Regions from separate parts of the Peribacillus sp. AS_2 genome, predicted to be linked through region 2. Evidence: predicted binding sites of a transcription regulator. Region 2 holds the regulator's gene; each other region holds the start of a gene.
The links. The regulator LexA, encoded in region 2, represses DNA repair genes until DNA is damaged. The targets are predictions, from matches to a motif close to CGAACATATGTTCG.
Positions count from the first base shown of each region.

Region 1 (8,068 bases), on a different contig from region 2:
GAAAAGGACAAAAGCCAGGAAATTGATTTCACCAATGAAAAAGAAGCTGTCATCAATATAGGCAGGGCATATGAAACAGAGATTTATGTGAATGATGAGAAGCTGGAGTATTCCATTTCACCGACTGAAGTGAATACGCAATTGGTTACGATACAATTTACGAAAGCCGAATAGTCATCTTATAGATGACTATTTTTGCTCTATTTAATGGTAAGGCGGCGGGAAATGGTCCACTCGGCATATAAGATTGGATTTTGAGTTAAATTATACATATAAGCATTATTTTAGATCTAAGACGCAGGCCCGAATGGCAGGCGTAAATTTTGGAGGTAAAAGTTTTGAATCTGCCTAATAAGATTACAGTAGCAAGAATCTGTTTAATACCAGTATTTTTAATCATCATGCTCGTTCCTTTTTCATGGGGGACTCTGACTTGGGGAGAATACAGTTTGCCAGTGGCACACCTGGCTGGAGCCATCCTCTTTATAATTGCTTCCACTACGGATTGGATCGATGGCCATTTTGCCAGAAAATATAATATGATTACTGATTTAGGGAAATTTTTAGATCCATTGGCAGATAAACTTCTTGTTTCGGCTGCCTTAATCGTTTTGGTTGATCTGGATTTAATGTATGGTCAATCTTGGATTGCCATCGTGATCATAAGTCGCGAATTTGCAGTCACTGGATTGCGTTTGGTGTTAGCGGGTACAGGGGAAGTGGTTGCAGCGAACCAGCTAGGTAAAATTAAAACATGGGCACAAATTGTTTCTATTTCGGCTTTATTGCTGCATAACCTTCCATTTGCCCTCATTTCACTTCCATTTGCCAATATCGCATTATGGATTGCATTAATCTTTACAATCTGGTCAGGTTTGGATTATTTTATAAAAAACAAAGAAGTATTTGTTAATTCAAAGTAAAAACGAATGGTGGTTTTGAAAAGATGGATGCAGAAATCATTGCAGTGGGCTCAGAGCTTCTTTTAGGTCAAATCAATAACACTAATGGAAGATTCTTATCGCAGCAGTTTGCGGAAATGGGGATCAACGTTTTTTACCATACTGTGGTCGGGGATAACGACCGTCGATTACAACAAGCTATAGAAATCGCTGAATCGAGGGCGAACTTGATTGTTTTTACCGGTGGGCTTGGTCCTACCAAAGATGACTTAACGAAAGAAACGATTGCTCGCCATATCGGGAAAAAGCTCGTTTTTAATGATGAAGCTTTGCAATCCATTGAAGCTTACTTCCAAAAACGGGAACGGCCGATGACGGAAAACAACAAAAAGCAGGCCCTTGTCTTAGAAGGCAGTGAAGTGTTGGCAAACGATCATGGCATGGCCCCAGGAATGGTTTTGTCCAAATCCGGGATTACATATATGCTCCTGCCTGGTCCACCAAGTGAAATGGAGCCGATGTTTTTAAGTTATGGTTATGAAAAGATCATGAATAAATTGGAAAAGCATGAACGGATCGATTCCAAGGTTTTACGGTTCTACGGTATAGGTGAAGCCGAACTGGAAACGGTGATTGAAGATCTCCTTGTCAATCAAACGAATCCGACAATCGCTCCGCTGGCAGCCGAAGGGGAAGTGACGTTAAGGATCACCGCCAAAGGCCCTTCCAAAGAAAAATGCGAAGAACTTATTTTAGAAACGGAAAAAGAAATTCTTGGCAGGGTCGGCAAGTTCCATTATGGAAGTGATAATACTTCGCTAATAAAGGAACTTGTAAAAGAATTAACGGTCCGCAAGCTTTCAATCGCAGCAGCTGAAAGCTTGACCGGGGGGATGTTCCAAGAACAGCTGACAACCATCCCGGGCGCCGGTAAAGTCTTCAAGGGCGGAATGGTCTGCTATACGAATGATGCGAAGTCCAATGTCCTCGGCGTCAGTGATGATACCATATCTGAGTATGGGGTGGTCAGCGGTGAGTGTGCAATGGAAATGGCCTCTAATGTCCGGAGTAAGCTCGATACGGATGTAGGCATAAGCTTTACGGGTGTTGCAGGGCCGGATGAACAAGAAGGCAAGCCTGTTGGTACAGTATTTATTGGCATTTCCTATCGCGATGGAAACACTCATTTCAAGGAGTTGAATCTTTCCGGTAGCAGGGCGCAAAACCGTATTCGGAGTGTGAAATACGGCTGTCATTACCTATTAAGGGATTTATAAACGCCATAAGCAGAGCTTTAATACAGCTCTGCTTTTTATTTGGTTTTAGAAGTTTGTTTCTTGAAAAATAGGGAAAAAAGAAAAAAGTTAATTCAATAAAATTGTATTTTTTAGGGAGTAAGTGAAGCGAAATGGAAATTTCCTTAAGCTAAAACGCTTTTTTACAAAGAATATCCCGAAAGAAAAAAACGAATGAATGTTCGACTTTTTGCTTGGCAAAATAGTAAAAAGAGTATATAGTAAAGATAGGTTTTGAGACAGGGTACAAACCTTGAACTCGAATAATTGCTAACGTAAGTACACCTTTAATCGGACAGCCGATTAGTTGAATATAGAGGAGGAAATTAAGTGAGTGATCGTCAAGCGGCTTTAGATATGGCGTTAAAACAAATTGAGAAACAATTTGGTAAAGGTTCGATTATGAAACTTGGGGAACAGACTGATCGTAGGATTTCAACGATCTCAAGCGGTTCTTTAGCATTGGACGTAGCGTTGGGAGTAGGCGGATATCCAAGAGGCCGGGTCATTGAGATATATGGACCTGAAAGCTCCGGTAAAACGACTGTAGCATTACATGCTATTGCAGAGGTACAAAAGACTGGCGGGACGGCTGCATTCATTGATGCCGAGCATGCTTTAGATCCAGCATATTCAGAAAAACTTGGTGTGAATATCGATGAGTTACTGCTTTCACAGCCTGATACGGGTGAACAAGCCCTAGAGATCGCTGAAGCGTTAGTTCGAAGCGGAGCGGTAGATATTATTGTCATTGACTCGGTGGCAGCACTTGTTCCTAAAGCTGAAATCGAAGGCGAAATGGGAGATTCCCATATGGGTCTCCAAGCCCGGATGATGTCTCAGGCACTTAGAAAACTGTCTGGTTCCATTAATAAATCAAATACCATTGCCATTTTCATTAACCAAGTCCGTGAAAAAATCGGTGTTATGTTTGGGAATCCAGAAACGACTCCGGGAGGCCGGGCATTGAAGTTCTATTCAACTGTTCGTCTGGAAGTGCGCCGTGCGGAGCAATTAAAACAAGGTAATGAAATCGTGGGTAATAAAACGAAAATCAAAGTTGTAAAAAACAAGGTTGCTCCACCATTCCGCCAAGCAGAAGTTGACATCATGTATGGTCAAGGGATTTCACAGGAAGGTGAAATCATCGATATGGGTGCAGACCTTGATATCGTCCTTAAAAGCGGCTCATGGTATTCATACAATGAAGAGCGTGTCGGACAAGGCCGTGAAAATGCGAAGCTTTTCCTGAAAGAAAATCAGGATATCGCTCAGGAAATTTCTCAGAAAATCAGAGATCACTATAATCTTGATGGAGAGCATGAATTACCACCAGAAGAAAATGAAACAGAAGAGCATTTTGAATTGCTTGATTAATGATATTTGGAAAAGGCCTAAGCTTATTCGCTTAGGCCTTTTATGTATATTTTAAGAAAAATGCGAAATTTTCAGTGGATTAAATGGCATTGTAATCAGATTTACAGACTCCTTCCATAATGAATGCTGTACATTATGATGGTTGATATTAAGAAAACTTGAATAAACATTGATACATAAGGGACAAACGCTTGACAATAAAAATTCTCAACTATACAATTAATATGTATATTTTACAATTTTTCAAACTAAAATTTTGAAAATTAAGTGCTGTATATTGAATTTATGTGCAATGTACTTGCCGACAGTTCAACATTTTATGTAAAAAGTTCATAGCAAGGGGAGGTGAAACGATGGAACCCATGACAATCATCTTCACTTTGCTTGGCCTAATCGTCGGTGCAGTTGTTGGTTATTTTATTCACAAATCAAAATTTGAGAGTAGAATAGCAGGGGCAAAGGGCTCTGCAGAACACATCCTTGAGGATGCAAAACGTGAAGCGGAAGCACTTAAGAAAGAAGCCTTGTTGGAAGCAAAAGATGAAATTCATAAAGTTCGTGCCGATTCGGATCGGGAAGCCCGTGAAAGAAGGAACGAATTACAAAAACAAGAAAATCGGTTATTGCAAAGAGAAGAGAATCTGGACCGTAAGGATGAAACGTTAGACAAACGTGAGAGCCTTTTGGAGAAAAAAGAAGATTCTCTAAACCAAAGACAACAGCATATTGAAGAGATGGAAAGCAAAGTGGAAGAGATGGTTCGTAAGCAGCAAACAGAGCTTGAACGTGTTTCCGGTTTAACTCGTGAAGAGGCTAAAGCAATCATTATAGACCGAATGGAAAACGAGCTTGCTCACGATGTAGCGCTTATGATTAAAGAAAGTGATACCCGTGCCAAAGAAGAAGCTGATAAAAAAGCAAAAGAAGTCCTTTCTCTTGCCATTCAGCGTTGTGCGGCTGATCATGTTGCAGAGACCACCGTTTCTGTAGTAAATCTTCCAAACGATGAAATGAAAGGACGGATAATCGGACGTGAAGGACGAAATATCCGGACGTTAGAAACGCTAACAGGTATTGACCTTATTATTGATGATACTCCTGAAGCTGTCATTTTATCTGGATTCGATCCAATTAGACGGGAAACGGCACGCTTGGCTCTTGAGAAACTTGTTCAGGACGGACGGATCCATCCGGCTCGCATTGAAGAAATGGTTGACAAAGCAAGACGTGAGGTAGATGAACATATTCGTGAAATTGGTGAACAGACTACTTTTGAAGTTGGAGTTCACGGTCTCCATCCAGATCTCATCAAAATACTAGGACGTTTGAAATTCCGTACCAGTTATGGGCAAAACGTACTTAAACATTCAATTGAAGTGGCCCAGCTTTCAGGTTTACTGGCCGCTGAGCTCGGTGAGGATGAAGTTCTTGCCCGCCGTGCAGGTTTATTGCATGATATTGGGAAAGCGATCGATCATGAAGTGGAAGGCAGTCACGTTGAAATTGGCGTTGAATTAGCAACCAAATATAAAGAGCATCCAACTGTCATTAACAGCATCGCTTCACATCATGGCGATACGGAACCAACTTCCATCATTTCAGTGCTTGTGGCTGCCGCTGATGCATTATCAGCTGCAAGACCGGGAGCAAGAAGTGAAACGCTTGAAAATTACATTAGAAGACTTGAAAAGCTTGAGGAAATTTCCGAATCCTATGATGGAGTGGAGAAATCTTTTGCGATTCAAGCCGGACGAGAAGTGCGGATTCTAGTGAAACCAGAACAAATCGATGACCTTTCGGCACATCGACTCGCACGTGATATCCGGAAAAGGATTGAAGAAGAGCTCGATTACCCAGGTCATATAAAAGTCACGGTCATCCGTGAAACAAGAGCAGTCGAATATGCCAAATAATTGTTAGTGAAAGACGAAGTGGTGCAAACCACTTCGTTTTTTCTTTTTCCGATATGAATCGTTAAGCATAATTCTTATAATTACCCCCAATTATGTTACAATACATACTTGAATAATTCATATAATCAGGTGAATCCAGAAAGGGTTTTACAATGAAATTGCTATTTATAGGGGATGTAGTGGGATCTCCAGGTCGTGACATGATTCAAGAATACCTTCCTAAGTTAAAAGAAAAGTATCGTCCGCATATCACGGTCATCAATGGCGAGAATGCAGCAAGTGGCCGGGGGATTACAGAAAAGATTTACCGCAGTTTTTTAGAGTGGGGAGCGCAGGCAGTGACCATGGGAAACCATACATGGGATAATCGTGATATTTTCAACTTTATTGATGAAGCGAAATATCTTGTCCGTCCAGCAAACTTTCCAGACGGGGTACCCGGAGAAGGTATGAAATTTTTAAAATTGAACCAGCATGAAATAGCGGTCATCAATTTGCAAGCGAGAACGTTCATGCCGGATTTGGACTGTCCGTTCAAAAAGGCGGAAGAACTAGTGGCGGAGGCTCGAAAAAAGACACCGATCATCTTTGTCGATTTTCATGGTGAAGCGACAAGTGAAAAGCAAGCCATGGGTTGGTTCCTGGATGGTAAGGTTACAGCAGTCGTTGGTACACACACACACGTCCAGACAGCCGATAACCGTATATTACCTGCAGGCACCGCTTACATATCAGATGTAGGCATGACAGGACCATATGATGCCATCCTTGGTATGGAAAGAGAGGCAGTCATCCATCGGTTCCTGACTAGCCTTCCAGTTCGTTTTGAAGTCCCAAAAGAGGGACGGACCCTATTAAGCGGGGTTCTCCTTGAAATTGATGAGAAAACTGGCAAGGCAAAGAAGATAGAAAGGATCCTGATTAACGAAGATCATCCCTTTTACCATTGATTCGAACGGATGGACAGTCAAACTGCCATCCGTTTTTACATTCTTTAATAAATGGTGTACAATCCCGGTTTTCTTTGTCATACAAGTTTTACTTGATGAATATAGTAGCAGTGGAAAGTGTTATAACTATTGAGCCAAGTTAGAATCGGCAGGGAAAACAAGGAGGACTAGGAATGGAAATATTAAAAGTTTCAGCAAAATCTAATCCTAATTCTGTAGCAGGCGCACTAGCGGGAGTGCTCAGGGAAAGAGGAGCAGCCGAAATTCAAGCAATCGGTGCAGGTGCGTTAAATCAAGCCGTCAAGGCAGTAGCAATCGCAAGAGGGTTTGTCGCACCTAGTGGAGTTGACTTGATTTGTATTCCTGCCTTTACAGATATACTTATTGATGGCGAAGAGAGAACGGCAATAAAACTAATCATTGAACCAAGATAATTGCAAGTTTGGGTGTCCTGTTTGTCGGATGGCGAGCAGGCACTTTTTTGTCGTGACTTCCAAATGACGAAAGGCCCGTGTCGCCTTATAATGGTATATATAATCATAAAAAAGTACAGGAAGGGGGATTACATTGGAGATTTTTGATGCACATTGTGATGTGCTGATGAAGATGTTCATCGATCCGGATATTTCTTTTACAAATAGTGATAAATTACATATAACAAAGCGGGGTTTATTGGACGAAGGGGGAAAAGTCCAATGTTTTGCCATATATATACCTGAAAAAGTCCACCCTGATATGAGATTTCAAGCGGCTTTGGCGATGGTGGATATTTTTCATGAAAAGATTTTGTCGGAGCCGGAAATGAAATTTATAAAGACCAAGGCAGATATCGAATCTTTAAAAGAAAAGGAAATCGGTGCAATGCTAACTTTGGAGGGGTGCGATTGCATTGGGAATGATTTGTTGAAACTGAAAACCCTTATTCATCTTGGAGTATCCTCCGTAGGTTTGACTTGGAATCATGCTAACTTGGTAGCGGATGGGGCATTGGAAACAAGAGGGGGAGGCTTGACAGGGTTTGGAACGGAAGTGGTCGCGCTACTGAATGAGAAGTCAATTTGGTGTGATTTATCCCATTTATCTGAAGCTGGATTTTGGGACACCCTAAAGTTGGCGAAATTCCCGATCGCCTCCCATTCGAATGCTTATCAGCTTTGTCCACATCCGCGAAATTTAAAGGACGGGCAGATAAAAGCCCTTTTACAGAAAAATGGGGTGATCGGAGTAACCTTTGTCCCGCAATTTCTAGCAAATGGCCCGGTTACGATAAAGGATATCTTGAAACATATAGAGCATATATGCAGTTTGGGCGGGGAAAGACAAATTGGATTAGGGTCCGACTTCGATGGAATCGATCATATGGTAGAGAAGTTAACGTCATATAAGGATTATCATAACTTAATAAATGAATTGAACAGGCTTTATTCCAGTGAGTTTGTAAAAGGTCTCCTTTTTGATAATTTCACTCGTAATTTTCCGCTTGAAAAGGAAATATCTTAAGTGATTTTCAATTCTTACTATATAGATATGAATAAATATTCTGAAAATATAAAAAATAAAAGCAAAAAGGTTGCAATTTGATGATTTAACCGATAGAATTGAAAGCGTTTAGTACACCTTTCCTAAATTAG
Region 1 is NZ_JAPTGA010000004.1:31,906-39,973, reverse strand. It holds gene OTG27_RS08075 (RodZ domain-containing protein) at 1-174, shown strand, start outside; gene pgsA (CDP-diacylglycerol--glycerol-3-phosphate 3-phosphatidyltransferase) at 339-923, shown strand; gene OTG27_RS08065 (competence/damage-inducible protein A) at 947-2,179, shown strand; gene recA (recombinase RecA) at 2,528-3,574, shown strand; gene rny (ribonuclease Y) at 3,928-5,487, shown strand; gene OTG27_RS08050 (TIGR00282 family metallophosphoesterase) at 5,640-6,437, shown strand; gene spoVS (stage V sporulation protein SpoVS) at 6,611-6,871, shown strand; gene OTG27_RS08040 (dipeptidase) at 7,005-7,937, shown strand.
Region 1: the regulator LexA is predicted to act here: its motif matches at 2,369-2,382, upstream of recA (recombinase RecA).

Region 2 (8,068 bases):
CCATAGCGAATTCACGTACACCGAACCATATATTACGGCCACTGTAATTACCAGGTAATAGATCTGTCTCACCTTTGATGGCAGTATTATTAGACCCGGCTAAATCCGCAGAACCCCCAATGAAGCTAGGGACCTTTTTGGCGATCGCATTCAGTACTTCACCACTTGAAGCACGGGAAGCTAATGTCTTACCTTCTTCATAGACTGGAATTTCCTGATCCCATTCAGCAGGCAGTTCACCTTTAATTGCAAGCTCTAATTGCTGTGCTAACTCAGGATGTGCTTCTTTGTAATTTTTAAATAATTCATTCCAAGCTTCTTCTTTTTGAGCTCCTGCATCAACAACAGCTTCATTGAAGTGTGAATACACTTCTTCAGGTACATGGAAGTCCTTTTCGAATGTCCATTTGTATGCTTCTTTTGTCAATTTAAGCTCATCTGCACCAAGCGGAGCGCCGTGAACTGCAGATTTACCTGAACGATTTGGTGAACCGTAACCGATAACCGTTTTCACTTCGATTAATGTTGGACGTGCTTCGTCGGTTTTCGCTTCTTCAATCGCTTTAGCAATTTCCTGAAGATCATTGCCATCCTCAACGCGGATATATTGCCATCCATAAGATTTGAACCGGTCTGCTACGCTTTCACTAAATGATTGACTTAAGTCGCCGTCAAGGGAAATATCATTAGAATCATATAAAACAACAAGTCTTCCCAGTTGTAGATGTCCAGCTAATGAAGCGGCTTCTGCAGAAACACCTTCCATTAAATCTCCATCCCCACAAATGCTATATGTATAATGATCGACCACATTATAAGAATCGCGGTTATAGCTTTCTGCCAAGTGACGTTCTGCCATTGCCATTCCGACTGCCATTGCGATACCTTGTCCAAGCGGCCCGGTAGTTGCATCCACACCAGCCGTATGTCCGAATTCAGGATGTCCTGGAGTTTTACTGCCCCATTGACGGAAGCTTTTCAAATCATCGATAGATAAGCCATAGCCTGATAAATGAAGAAGGCTGTATAACAGCATGGAACCATGTCCAGCTGAAAGAACAAAGCGATCTCTATTAAACCAATCTGGATTTTTCGGGTTATGGTTCATATATTCGGTCCATAGTTTATACGCCATTGGCGCTGCACCCATTGGCATACCCGGATGGCCGGAATTAGCCTTTTCAATTGCATCAATTGATAATGTACGAATCGTATTGATAGAAAGTGCATCTAATTTATCTAACATATTGTAAAAACATCCCTTCCTGTAATGTACCTCTTTATATTATAGTGACAAGCATAATATCACAACTAAAATCACTATTTAATGCCCCAATATTACAATTTTCTAGGAATAAGAAGTCACCTATTTAGATTAAACTAAATAGGAGAATACATACATGAATGCACTCTCTTTTTACTCCAAAATGCCAAAGAATCCTCAAATGGAATATTCCATCAGAAGAATCCAAGCATTAATGTAAATTTCGTTTTTCTTTTATATTTTTTATCTTTTGAGGAGTGACGTCATTACCCTCTGGATCCACGACTTTCACATGCTCCAACGTGTCGGACATGGATTTTCTGAATGTTTCCAAATACTCACTTCTCAATTGTGTTTGCTCTTTCGCTTCAACTTCCGTCAAGCCTTCACCCTTTGCCTTTTTAGAAAGTTCATTTATACGGGCTATTTTTTCTTTTGATAACATAATTTCGCTCCTTCATAATCTGCGGATATTGTCATGGTATTAAAAAAAAAGCGAAATTACAAGTTCTATGATTTACTTTCCTTTGTATTCATTTGATGTTCGAGAAAACGCCTGTTCACAGTAGCCTTAGATACATTGTATCCAAAGCCCCTTAATGTGGCTGCGATTTCCGAGAATGTTAACCCATTGGCACGCAGTTTAATAATTTCTTCAATAGGAATCTCCATACGGTCCCTTCCAGTGGAATTCCTTTGATTCTGAAGATTTTTTTGAGGACGGTACCCTTTTTCAACGGCTCTCATCATTCCGCGCTTTATTTTAAGATTATGTAGTTTCCTTTGATATTCTTCTACAATGCCCACTATCTGAATGACCATGGCATCCGAATCCGATAACTCCAGCTCCCCATCGTGTGAGAGCGTATAAATTTTCACATCTTCTTTAAGGATGACATGGAAAAGGGCTATTTTGGCATTCCCTCTTCCCAGTCTTGTTTCATCCTGGATTAATAGCACTTCAGCTTCTTTGGTTTTAAATAGTTCGAGCATGTCAAAAATGCCATCCCGATTCAACTCATAACCACTTGCCTGTTCTTTTATAATGGAGACAACTTCCACATCCATCTTTTCAGCCAATTTGACTAATTCATCTTCCTGCCTTGCCAATGATGTTTCCTGTGACTCTTTTTCGGTGCTGACCCTACAATAGATTACCGCCTTCATAATACCCTACCTTTACTACTTACTGCTCACTGGCCAAATTCTGGACAAGTTCTTCCCCTTTAACCGGTATGACAATGACTTGTCCAGGCTTTATCGAATCTGCACTGACTCCATTATTCTCTTCTATCCAACCAATGAATTCTTTTTTTGTCAAATTTGATTCTTCATATTCTTCGGCAATTCCCCATAGGGTGTCACCCTCGCCTACTTCTATAGAAAGGAAATCCTTTTTTTGATCATTGTTCAATGTACAAGAGAATAAAATTGAAAAGATGAATACTGATCCCGCTAATAGAATCGTATAAATATAATTTTTGTATAATTTTTTCATGATAATCCCTCCAAAGCGAATGTTCGTTCGTATGTTATGATCAAATTATAATACGAACGTTTGTTTCAGTCAACAACAAATTCGAACTTATGTTTGTATAGAGATGGGGGCCATGCTATAATGTAGCAAAGAACATTGGGGAAGAGGTGCACAAATGACAAAACTATCAAAACGGCAGCAAGATATTCTTGATTTCATTAAAGAAGAGGTCCGCCAAAAAGGGTATCCGCCTTCCGTACGGGAGATTGGCGAAGCAGTGGGACTTGCATCAAGTTCAACAGTACACGGACATTTATCCCGCCTGGAAAGTAAAGGCCTTATTAGACGTGACCCAACCAAGCCAAGGGCCATTGAAATAATGAATTTGGAAGAAGCGAACAATATTCCCAAAGTCAATGTCGTGAACGTGCCGTTACTTGGAAAAGTAACAGCGGGCATGCCGATAACGGCCATTGAGAACATTGAAGAATACTTTCCGCTTCCCGAAAGCATGGTTCCACATGATGACCATGTATTCATGCTGGAAATCATGGGTGAAAGTATGATAGAAGCAGGAATTCATGATGGAGATTATGTCATCGTGAAACAACAAAGCAGTGCCAATAATGGAGATATCGTCGTGGCGATGACGGAAGATGATGAAGCCACTGTAAAACGATTCTTTAAGGAACCGGATTACATAAGGCTTCAGCCTGAGAACTCAAATATGGAACCAATTATTTTACGAGATGTTTCGATACTTGGAAAAGTAATAGGCTTATATAGACAAATACACTAAAAGCGCTTCCCGCGCTTTTTTTGTTTGTTTAATTTATGTCCAGAATTCTCTCAATATGCATATGGAAGAGTAGATATTGAAATATTTTTTAATAGAATCTAGTTTCATGCGAATTTAAACATCCTTTATAAGGGATGAAAGTTACTATCGCCTTTCTCGTAATATGTACTTTGGAAAAAAGCTCATTGAAATCACTTTAATAAGGTTTAGATCGACCAAGTCATTCCACTGTTGAATCTGCACTTGTTGACAACCATTTGCAGGTGCAGGGAAAAAAATACATATATTTATTTTCCCCTGATAACAAACCTCCAACCATATCCTTCAGAGACCCGTTGAATTAATACTTCAATAAGTAATTACGACCTGGCTGTTTCCATTGGCTGAATTACCATCTCCCTAGTTACCCGTACCATCAAAAAAATGCCTCCTCAACTAAGAGAAGGCATTTCGTTATTTCTCAATATAGACCGAACGAATCAGCGTCCGGGTTCTTTCAGTACCATCCACATTTTTTTCCTTAACATCTATTGTTACATTATAAACACCTGACTTAGGTACTTCTGGAAGGGTGCCAGTAAAATTTTCAGTATCCATTGCCTTAATTGAGTTTTTTTCACTAATTTTATTACCGGTTTCATCTATCAGATGAACCAAAAATGTTGTACTGATTGGTCTTTTTTTATCATTCATTGGATTCTTTATTAAAAATTTTGCATCTTTTTGCTTAACTTTACCGGCCATACTTAATGTAATGGGATTCTTTTCGTTAAATTGTGCTGTGAACAGGAAGGCGTCTTTTGGCGATTTAGTCTTCATTCGTACTTTCCAGTCACCAATTTCAAGGTTATTTCTGTAGAATGATTGGATGGTTGCACCATTAAAAAAGGAAGCTTCATTTTTGGCTGAATGAACCTTTAAGGAAGGTGAATACTTTTTATTGGATGGAGAAATCAATTCAACCTCGACATCATTTGAGGCTGTATATATGCTTATATTACCTGGGGCAGTTTCATTTACATGGAAGCTTTGTTCGACCCAGACATTTTGTTTCAGGACATCACCCAGAACGGTTTGAGCGAGTGCTGTTGTAATGACATCATCTTCAACTCGTTCTTTATAATTGACATGATATGCAGGAATCCCAGCGGTGGATGTGCTTTTTAAATAGGGTTCAATTCTTGAAAATACAGCTGAGCCAACTCGAATATTGTCGTGATCAAAGTTGGGATCCGTAAATAAATGTGTTGCATAGGGTATTTTTGTACTCCATACATTCACCAGCCCATCATTTTCCCCATATGATGATAAATATTGTCCCCCCATTGATAAGGCTGATAGTACCGGGCCTCTGTTCATACCTGCCACAGTGAAATACAAGTTTTTACGAGAGTTGATATGGTTATCCGTGACAGAACGAAATTCAGCCATTTTACCAACTTGTAAAGAATAAGTTCCCTCATCTTTTTGACCTAATAAGGAACCAAGCCAGCCCGCATACCAGCTATAAGCCAAATCAGCTAAGTGAGAACCATGATGTGGGGAAGCTAAAGTGATCACCCTTCCAACATATTGGTGTGCTCCATAGTGGACTAGAGCCGCTTGGGTGTCTGGGCCCCCTTTGCTGTGAGCTATAATATTTACTTTTTTGCCCCCGAAATGGTTACTGATTTCTGAAAGCATTTGAGCTAAAAGCCTTCCATTGGCATATTGGCTCACTGACCCATTTCCAGCTGAATCATGAAGCTGAACAAAAACCGTTTGGTAGCCAGCTTCATACGCTTTGGTATACATATCATTGACACCATGATAATCCGTTTCGCCATACCAGCTGGTTGAACTGCCGTTTTTCCCTTGAACAAACACGATCGGTGGTTTGTTTGTATCAAGATTGGGAGGAATACTTCCAAGAAACCAATCCCCTGGACTGAAAGTTTCGGAGGGCGGGTTCAATTTTCCTGCTGAGGAAATGTCTGGTTTTGCCATAAATAATATGGTTAGAATGAGCACAAGAAAAACGACATAATTGATTACATTCCCTTTCAAGGGTTATCTCCTCCAATATCATCTGGAATTTTTTTGAACTCATCCAATTACCAATGCCCAGCTTCCATAGCCTTCATTAGTATATAATTGTACGTTTGCATACCATTACCTGCTATCTTCATAAAGATGGGAGAAAAAAACTAGAAGAAGTTTCATTTATAATAGAGAAAAAGTATGAAGATTTGACTTCCATTCATTTATGTATGTGTCTTTTTCATTTTATGAAGACGTGCTTTGGAGAAAACGGAATGCTGCCAATTCACGAAAATAGAGAACAAGCCCTTATCCTGCATAGGATAAGGGCTTGTTCATCCAGATTAACTTTTCCTTCGAATTTGCCATTGTCCATTTGCTCCTATTCATGGTGTTCAGAAGTCCGCCCTAAACATTAAGTAAATAATTTTCTTTAACGGCAATTGGCTGTCATTATTGGAATCTCAGTAACAATCGTATATTTGCACAAGAAGATTGGATTTGTACACCTTTTACTCCATGCACGTATTTTACAAATGTTCTAATGTCAGAAGCTCCTATGCAACTTCAAAAGAATTATTTTCCCTTTCCTCTTTGTTCCCCCTTTCCATCGTTACTTGAATCTTGTCCTATGGGAGTCAGGATTGTATGGATTCAAATGGCCACTCTGTTGAGGAAATGCTGGTTCAATTGAATTTTTAACTACATTTAAAGTGTAGGTCAGGGTCAAAAAAAATGATATCGTCAATCGAGAATCCTACACATTCAGCAAATAAATAAGCCTTATCGATTCGCAAAGGAATCTTATATTGCTCATAGTCAATGTAAGTCCTCTTGGCCATCTTCAGCACTTTAGCCATTTCATCTTGAGTTAATCCTTTATACTTCCTGGCTTGTTTAAGTGTGAACTTAACGCTTGTCATATCTTGTCACCCCCTATCTAAAAAAATAATATCACACTTGAAGTATAGTTACCAACATTTTTTCGCAAAATTCACGCACTTTTCGTTTACTCACTTTCACTCATAGTGTATATTCAAGTAAGAGGTGAAGAAATATGCACATTGGTGAACGGATTAAAATGTTAAGAAAAGAAAGAAAAATGACACAAGAAGATTTGGCAAAAGTATTAAAAGTAGCTCCTACGGCAGTATCAGCTTGGGAATCCGGACGGAATAAACCTTTAATGGATAAATTGAGCATGATGTCCACTTGTTTTGAAATACCGCTATCCCACCTCATTGAAGGAGCGCCTATCGTTAGAAATAATCCTGGAATGGAATTCCTAAATGAAAAAAATGTAAGATTAATTGGTGTCTACGGAAATATCCCCGCTGGAGAGCCTAATTTCACCAACGAATATATAGAAGCGTATATGCCGACATTAAATTCGATGCTTAAATCGGATAAAGAATATTTTTTCCTTAGAGTGAATGGCAATAGCATGAATAAAGAATTCAGAGACGGATCATTGATTCTCGTTGAAAAAACAACCTACCTTGATAACGGGAAAATTGGAGTGGTCTTGGTAAATGGACACGATGCCACGGTCAAAAAAGTGAGAATCAATGAAGAAAACATCATACTCACTCCCTGCAGCACGGATCCTTTTTATGAAGAAAAAACCTATAACATAAAAAATGATAGAGTCCGTATTTTAGGAAAAGTGGTTCAAGCCATTAAAATATACGATTAATATCCAACTCGAGGGTTTCTTACGGTAAGAAAGTAAAATAAATGAATAATTAGCAGCCATACATAGATTCAATTCTTTCAGTTTATCAACTTAATTGCTGCTGCATTTTAGGTACAAGCCATCATGGTTTGTGCTTTTTAGTATTGTCTTTTTATTTGTCTTTACATAAAATCCATTTAAATTTGTGTCAGCCCATAAAAAAAAAGGCATACCTTACATACGGAAGGACCGAATCAGGACGGCAGAATGTAGAGTTTTTCATTACATGTATATTCCTTCTCAAAAAGGCCCCTCTCTTTTTGAGAAGGGCTTACTGTGTGGTGCTTCTAAAAGGATAAATAATTATTAATTATTCATTTCACCCGCAGTTTCTGGTTAACCGTAATGGTGTACTGACTGTCAAGACCGTTCCAATCTTTAATTTGCTGAACCGTACTGCCATAAGAATTGCTTAAGGAATATACTGTATCCCCACTAACGACAGTGTGGTATACAGCTGTACTTTTCTTAGTTAGATTGAAGCATTTAACTAAACCGTTTACATGTCCGCGAGCCAGTGATTCGATAAAGGATGACGTTTTCAACTTTGCTGCGTCATTAACATTATCGATAAATCCATTTTCAGTCAGGAGTGCAGGCATGTCCGTTTCACGGAGTACATGTAAATCTCCTGTTTTTTGTCCTCTGTCCTGGATGTTGATAAGCTTCATGACCTCTGAATGAATATGATCTTGATACGTTTTCGTTATCTGGTTAGTAGACGTATAAATGTAATCCTCGTACCCGGTTCCGCCGCCTGCATTAATGTGGATG
Region 2 is NZ_JAPTGA010000009.1:200,574-208,641, reverse strand. It holds gene tkt (transketolase) at 1-1,246, opposite strand, end outside; gene OTG27_RS17450 (DUF896 domain-containing protein) at 1,476-1,709, opposite strand; gene OTG27_RS17445 (YneB family resolvase-like protein) at 1,775-2,431, opposite strand; gene yneA (cell division suppressor protein YneA) at 2,451-2,762, opposite strand; gene lexA (transcriptional repressor LexA) at 2,917-3,540, shown strand; gene OTG27_RS17430 (esterase/lipase family protein) at 3,994-5,526, opposite strand; gene OTG27_RS17425 (helix-turn-helix transcriptional regulator) at 6,258-6,482, opposite strand; gene OTG27_RS17420 (LexA family protein) at 6,617-7,255, shown strand; gene OTG27_RS17415 (N-acetylmuramoyl-L-alanine amidase family protein) at 7,609-8,068, opposite strand, start outside.

Region 3 (8,068 bases), on a different contig from region 2:
GTCAATGATAATATATGCATGGACGATAAAAAGTAGACATGAATTATGTGAAAATAATGACAGTGATTTAAAATACATGTAAAATGTTAATTATACATGATAGCTATACTTAGAATCCTGTTTAGCGTATAGAAAGATTTATATAAATATAATTTTCTAAGGTGGAAAAGATTATGGCGAATTGGAATGGAGATATTGCGAAAATTGCTTTGCCCACGCCGTTTGCAGTGGGTGATGTGAATGTTTATGTCGTTAAAGGGGATGCTTTAACATTAATCGATACTGGTGTGAAAACCAAACGTTCAAAGGAAGCCTTGACTAACGGTCTTGGGGATTTAGGTCTGAAACTGACTGATATCGAACAAATCATTTTAACCCATCATCATCCCGATCATGCTGGTGCACTCGATTTCTTTGAAAAGGATATCCCGGTTTATGGACACAAAAATAATCAGCGCTGGCTGACTATCAGTGATGAATTCCTTGAAACCCATAATCGTTTTTTTCTTGATTATGCCAAAAAGTTCGGAGTGGCAGAAGAGCTGAAAAATAAACTGATCCATAACCGCGACGAAATCCGTTTCCTTAGTGAACGGAAGCTGCATGGATATTTAGCTGAGGGGGATGAGCTTCCTGGTCTTCCAGGCTGGAAAGTGATCGAGACTCCAGGGCATGCGCAAAGCCATTTATCTTTTTACCGGGAAAGTGACGGGGTCATGATCGCTGGCGATCACTTGCTTGCCAAGATTTCACCTAACCCATTAATGGAACCACCTTTACTGCCTGGAGGCATGAGGCCTCGTCCGTTACTGCAATATAATGCATCACTTCAAAAATTATTGGATTTCCCCATATCCACTGTTTACTCAGGACATGGATCTGAAGTGGCAGGGGATGCAGTTGCAGACTTGATTCAATATAGATTCGATCGGCAGCATAACCGTGCCATGCAAGTGAAAAGCATGCTTCAAGATAAGCCTTTATCTGTCTTTGAAGTGTGTCAGCAGTTGTTTCCGAAAGTATACCTTCAGGAGGTGGGCCTGACACTTTCGGAAACGGTCGGTCAGCTGGACTATTTAGAAGAATTGGGTGAAGTCCAAACAGAAATCCAATCAGGGGTCATTCTGTATTCAATCGCTTAATGTTCGAAGGAGGCCGCTTTTTTTGAATAAGTTACAAGGTAAAGTTATTGTTATTACCGGTGCTTCCGGAGGGATTGGCAAGGAAGTTGCCATTCAAAGTGCAAAACAGGGAGGCCGTCTCGTCCTCTTGGCCAGAAGCATGGATAAATTACTGCTGCTAAAGAAGGAACTGATCACCCAATATGGGATTGATGCATATGCCTATAAGCTTGATGTTGCAGACACTGATCAGGTGACAAATGTTTTTAATGACATCCATGAGCAAATAGGTCAAGTGGATGTGTTGGTCAACAATGCTGGTTTCGGCACGTTTAAAGAAGCGCAGGATACGGAATTAAATGAAACGAAAGCAATGTTTGCTGTCAACGTCATTGGCTTAATGGCCTGCACAAAGCTGGTTCTGCCGTATATGAAGCAGAGAAAATCGGGGCATATCATCAATATCGCTTCACAGGCCGGTAAAATCGCCACTCCTAAATCAACATTGTACTCTTCTACCAAGTTCGCAGTTCTTGGCTATTCAAACGCACTTCGGCTCGAACTGATGGAAGATCATGTTTTTGTGACCACAGTCAATCCTGGCCCTATAGAAACGAATTTCTTTAACATTGCGGATGAATCAGGTACATACTTAAAGAACGTTGAAAAATTCATGCTTAAGCCTCGAGATGTCGCTGCTAAAATCGTAGCGGCGATGCTGACCAACAAGAGGGAAATCAATCTCCCTGGCTGGATGAATTTAGCTGGGAAATGGTATAACATGTTTCCGAAGATCACCGAAACTTTAGGAAAAAAAGCATTTTTTAAAAAGTAGGCTAGTCTTTCGATTCCAGATGAAAATTGGTCCAATAATAGGTAAAGGGGAATGTCGATGACATTCCCCTTTTGAATTAACCAAAGTTATCATTTGAATGGGTAACTATTTCATTGGGAATCCGTCTATTTCTATTAGGAGGGATTTTCATGAAGATGATTGTAAACCTTTATATATATTTATTTGTCGCCTTTATACTGGGCAGCTGTCAATCCCCCGATTGGAACATGGATGAATCCATTGATAAAGGGGAAGAAGGTTTCATTACGGATCTTGACGATAAGAGGATTTTGATTAAAGGGACGTACTATAAGGTGACCAATGATACATATATTCAAGATCAACATGGTAATGACCTTGATTATTCCGAACTGGAAATCGGGATGAAAGTGAAACCATGGTACCGGGGCGGGGTGAAGAAATCATTTCCTGGGAAAGCGGAAGCTGAATTGATTCTTGTTTTGACGGATGAAAACAGCTTAGCCGAACAAAGGGCGGTCATTGCTGCTCTCGATCATGTCAGCAAAGCGGAAAGTCAGCGATTCATGGTTCTCGAAGTCGTCCATTTACCCTCAGAGCATGTTTATAATATCGAAATGATGAATCGTTCCAACTTGGATTCTTCATTCATTGTGACTGTTGAGGATGTAACGGATGAAATATTATATATAAAATAAAACAACCGGACTGAATCACTTTGAATTCTGTCCGGTTGTTTGTCCTGGATTTTATAAAGTTTTCGCACCTAAATATTTTGGTTTCCAATAAGAATTATCCATATCCGTAATGGTTATTCCTTTAGAAGACGTGGCACTAATGAATTGGCCATTTCCGATATAGATCCCAACATGGGATACTCCTGTTCTTCCAGAAGAAGTATCAAAGAATACAAGATCACCTTTAGCTGGTGAAGATACTTTTAAACCTGTATTGGAATAGAGCAATGATGTTGTACGCGGTAAGGTAATTCCTTGAGATTTCTGGAATACGTAATAGACGAAGCCTGAGCAGTCAAATCCAGTTGGTGTTGTTCCGCCCCACTTGTAAGGTTTGCCTATTAAGGTTTTTGCATAGCTGATCAAGCTAGTATTATTGACATTATAAACACCAAGCGCATTAAATGTGCCTCGGCCGGCAATTCCATCAACAGTCAACCCTTTGGCTTTTTGGAATTTTTTTACTGCTGATACAGAATAGGTGCCGTAATATGTAGTCAGTGAACCTGAATATGTGAAATAACCTTTGGTTTTTAATAGTTGTTGTAGTTGTTTGACATCACTATGTGTCATTCCGGGTCTGAGGGTTTGGTCTCCAATATTGGCAAAGGCTTGCAGTGGGGTTAGCATCATGGCAGATGCAACAGCAGCTGAAGCGATCCATTTCTTCATAGTTTTCATTTCCTCTCTATCTATCTCTCTATTATTTCTTAACAATATTATCCTACAATACCATTATGACAAATAGACATAATTTTGGTTACAATTTCATTACAAAAAATGAGCATTAAGACTGGCTTCCGAATAGACGAAAGTCTGTTGAAAAGGGTGGAGGGATTTTAAAAAAACGAGCATATGGACCTACTTAAAATTATTCAAGCTACCAATTAATCTTTTTCAAAAAAAACAATCTGGATACTAAGTTTAAATTTGGTATTTTATCCATTTTTAGTATCTATTATATTTTTCAAGGAAATTACAATAAAAAGTAGAAATTTGTATGAAAACTTCCATTGAATAAGAACGTATATTCGGTTAAAGTTATGAATATAATAAAGCGAACATATATTCTTGTTAGGGTGAAGAAATGATGGATTATGGGACGATGCCGAAACAATCAATTATGTGTATCGATATGAAAAGTTTTTATGCAAGCTGTTCAGCGGTCATGCTTGGTCTGGACCCGCTTGATTGTTATTTGGCGGTGGTTGGTGATTTGAAGAGGACAGGGAGCATTGTGCTCGCGGCTTCTCCAAAGATGAAGAAGGAATTTGGCATCAAGACAGGTTCGCGGATGTTTGAGATCCCGAATGACCCGAGGATTGTCGTCGTTGAACCTAAAATGGCGACTTATTTAAGGGTTTCTACGGAAATCACCCGCTTGTTCAACCGTTATGTGCCAAAAGAAGCGATTCACGTATATAGTGTGGACGAAAGTTTTGTGAAAGTCGATGGTGCTGCTTCTTTATGGGGAGATGCCCGCATGATAGCTGAAAAGATAAAAGATGAAATTGAACGGGAATTACAGCTCCCCTGTGCCATTGGAATTGGACCGAATATGCTCATGGCAAAACTTTGCCTTGATTTGGAAGCCAAACATAAAGGGATTGCGGAATGGAAGTATGAGGATGTGCCAAGCAAACTTTGGCCGATTTCCCCGCTTCGTGAAATGTGGGGGATCGGCAGGCGCGTAGAAAAAACCCTTCATGGAATGGGTATATTTACGGTTGGGCAGCTTGCCAATTATGATCTTGAATTACTTGAAGCGAAGTTTGGAATTATGGGCAATCAGCTTTACCACCATGCCTGGGGAATAGATTTATCCGATATGGGGGCAGCGATCATCGAAGGGCAGGTCAGCTTCGGCAAAAGTCAAATCCTGCTGCGGGATTATAAGGATGAGCATGAGGTAAAGCAGGTCATGCTGGAAATTTGCGAAGAAGTTGGAAGAAGGGCACGCACCCATCGTAAGGCAGGAAGAACGGTGAGCCTAGGCATTGGTTACAGCAAGGATGAGTTTGGCGGAGGTTTCCATCGTTCGCGTTCGATTAACGAACCGACCAACATCACGATGGAGTTATATAAAGTTTGCCTGGAGCTTTTCCATGAGAACTATAAGCAAAAAACGGTTCGAAGCATAGAGGTCAGACTCTCGAATATTGTGGATGATAATGAAATGCAGCTGACTCTATTTGATGCTTCGCGCTGGAAGAAGCGAGAATTGAGTTACACGGTTGATCGAATCCGCCACAAATATGGAGCCAAATCGTTATTGCGTGCCGTTTCGTATACAGAAGCAGGTACAGCCGTATACCGAAGCAAGCTGCTTGGTGGGCATAAGGCGTAAGGCGTAAGGCTGACTTTGAAAGGAGGGAAAAGAAATGATTCGTGATCGCGGCCGTATCAAATGGACATCGATGATGTTGCCGGAACATGTGAAGATGCTCCGTGATTGGGCGGTGGAGGATGGCTATGAAACGAAGCGCATCCTGGATGAGCAGCAACTGGAAGAAATGAATGCGGTAATGGGGGAAGCGATGGAGGAAAGAAAGGATGTCACGATTGCTCATTATGAAGGAAACCGGTATCAGCTGTTAATCGGCAGGATCCATTATTATAATGAGCTCACCCAAAAGCTTCATATCGTTGACCGGTTTGAGCAGGCTCACTATATCAGGCTTTCCGATATAGCGGATGTAAGGATAATGGAATGATGAGCGGAAGGGCTGTTCCCCAAGGGACAGCCTTTTAAAACGGCATCGTGATGAAAGGTATCACGGAGGAGTATGAGAATCGGCATTTGTTAGCACCGTCAATGAAGAAAGTGATTTTCGTGTCGGCTGACGCTTGCAAAGGAGGCAGTTTCTTTAACAGAAACGTTTTTATCGTTTATAATGGGGGAATACAAAGTCATTGGGAGGCAGCAATCATGTATATTGAATGGACGGAAACAGCGGCTGGGAAAATAGCCGGTAAGGTACAGGGACAAGAAGGATATTTACAGTTGAAATATGATACTGATGGCTGCGGCTGCGTGGTAAGTGGTGTGACGGCGCTATGGTGGGTCAACGAACCTGAAGAAGGTACCGAAAAAGTGGAAACGAACGGAATTCCGCTATATGTTGAGAAATCAAAAATGATTTTTCTTGATGAAGTCATGAAAATAGACTTTGTTCCGGAAGCGAACAGCTTTCAATTAAAAAGTCCGAATCAAATCTTAAATCCGAGGATGAGCTTTTTTAATAAAATCTAACTAAAGCAAAAGAGGGGATCGTGGACACCCTCTCTTTTCTTCTCAGACAAGTTTTTTTAGAAACTGATCGATTTGATCTTCGTATTCTTTTGGATTTTCATTATAAGATTGAGCGTGGGCCCCTTTTTTAGCGATGTACAGCTGTTTTGGGCCCTCTTTTGCTGCATATAATTCCGCTGTCATGGAAGCGGGGATGAAACTGTCATTTTCACTATGGATGAACAGCACGGGTTTTCGGATATTTTTCATATAATCGATTGGGGACACTTCATTGGTCCAATATCCGTCACGGAGTTTGATGAACGTACGCCCGAGCGGAAATACGGTCCAAGAAGGAAATGGGACTTCATGCTTGAGCTTGTGTTTGATCTGATCCTCGAAGTTTGAAAATGGACAGTCGGCAATGTAAAAATCAGCACCATCTTCAAGCATTCCGGCATATAAAAGCAGGGTTACGGCCCCCATGGATTCTCCATGAATGCCAATATGAAGGTCGGGCCCTTTACGTCTTTTCAATTCATCGATTACGGCCTTCAGGTCGAATTTTTCATAATGTCCATAACTGCTCGTCTTGCCGCCGGAATCCCCATGCCGGCGGTGGTCATAAATGATCGCATTGAAGCCCCGCTTAAGAAAAATGTTCATGTACTTAATCGAATTGACTTTGTTCTCCGTCACACCATGAGAAATGACCACCCACTTTTTGGTGTCATGGGGTTCGATAAATAAGCATTTCAAGGAATATCCGGATGGTGACGATACCCAAATTTCCGATTTAGGCAGATTATCAAAATCCTCCGTGATCAGGCGTTTAGCCATGATTTCACGATTTTGGATAAAATCATCTTCCTTCTTTTTCATATACATGATCCGATTGGAAAAATAAAGGCCGACGCCGATGATATACGCTAGGATTCCAGCCAGTGTAAACCACCATTTCTTCATGAAAGGACCTCCTCGAATGATTTTCTTTATTTTACCATGAGGGAAATGGGAAAACACTGTTTGAAAACCATGATGAGGAAAACGGCAGTCGTGATATAATTATTTCATAAATGGCCAGGAGGTTTTAAGGATGAAAAAGAAACAGCCGCGAAAACAAACTCAAAGCAAAAACCAAGATAAAGATTCATCTTCATTGAAACTCGGTGATATGATCAATCAAGATATCATGTCCCAGCTTCGTCAAAAGCAAAAAGAACTTAATGAGGCTGAACAAGAGAAAAGGGAAGCGGAAGAAGAAAAAAAACGGGAAGAAAGAAAGCAGCGGGAGAAGAATAAATCATTCGAAGAACTATTGGGTGAAAGCAATCTGAACTGGAAGAACTATAAATAGAACAGGGAGCAGTTAAAATTTTAAAAGGGCTGGCTCCCTTTTTCTGTTCAGGAATTCCTTTATTTTATAAAGTATAACGATTATATTAAAGATAAGTTCGATATGCTTTCATATCGGATGGACTACTATTAGCTGGTGATGGGATGCAAAATAAAATAGAAAAAGTGCTGGAAGACCAATTATGTTTCCTGCTTTATGCAAGTTCGCGGGAAATGACGAAGAAATATAAACCGTTGCTTGATAAACTTGAAGTGACATATCCTCAATATCTTGTTCTGCTTCTATTATGGGAACAGGATACACTTACAGTAAAAAAACTTGGGGAGCTCCTTGCCCTTGACTCAGGAACGCTTACCCCCATGTTGAAACGAATGGAGCAGAATGGCTTGATTGTCCGTGAACGTTCCACTGAAGATGAACGGTCTGTCATGATTAAGCTGACGGAAAAGGGACTTGGTTTACAGGCAGAGGCCTGTTTCATTCCCGATCGCATTTCGGCAATGTCGGGTGAGGATAAGAAGGTGGTCGAGGATTTAAAAGCTTCACTGCTCCAACTATTGAAAACTTTACAGCAATTTTAGCAAAGAAAAGACGCTTGGGGTTCCCCAAGCGTCTTTTTGTCGGATTTAATCTACATCTATTTCAAAGGCGACGTCCACATTGCCGTTGATTGCTTTTGAATAAGGACACATTTGATGCGCTTTATGAACAAGGGTTTCGAATGTCTCCTTGTCGACCCCGGTTCCCTTCACAGCCAAAGTTATAGCCAAGCTGTACTGATGCATCTCACCCATCAATAGACTGACG
Region 3 is NZ_JAPTGA010000007.1:3,438-11,505, reverse strand. It holds gene OTG27_RS13840 (MBL fold metallo-hydrolase) at 174-1,142, shown strand; gene OTG27_RS13835 (SDR family NAD(P)-dependent oxidoreductase) at 1,165-1,956, shown strand; gene OTG27_RS13830 (DUF3221 domain-containing protein) at 2,106-2,633, shown strand; gene OTG27_RS13825 (C40 family peptidase) at 2,685-3,344, opposite strand; gene OTG27_RS13820 (Y-family DNA polymerase) at 3,760-5,019, shown strand; gene OTG27_RS13815 (YolD-like family protein) at 5,054-5,386, shown strand; gene OTG27_RS13810 (iron-sulfur cluster biosynthesis family protein) at 5,602-5,925, shown strand; gene OTG27_RS13805 (alpha/beta hydrolase) at 5,968-6,870, opposite strand; gene OTG27_RS13800 (YqkE family protein) at 7,001-7,261, shown strand; gene OTG27_RS13795 (MarR family winged helix-turn-helix transcriptional regulator) at 7,405-7,842, shown strand; gene OTG27_RS13790 (Ohr family peroxiredoxin) at 7,888-8,068, opposite strand, start outside.
Region 3: the regulator LexA is predicted to act here: its motif matches at 3,731-3,744, upstream of OTG27_RS13820 (Y-family DNA polymerase).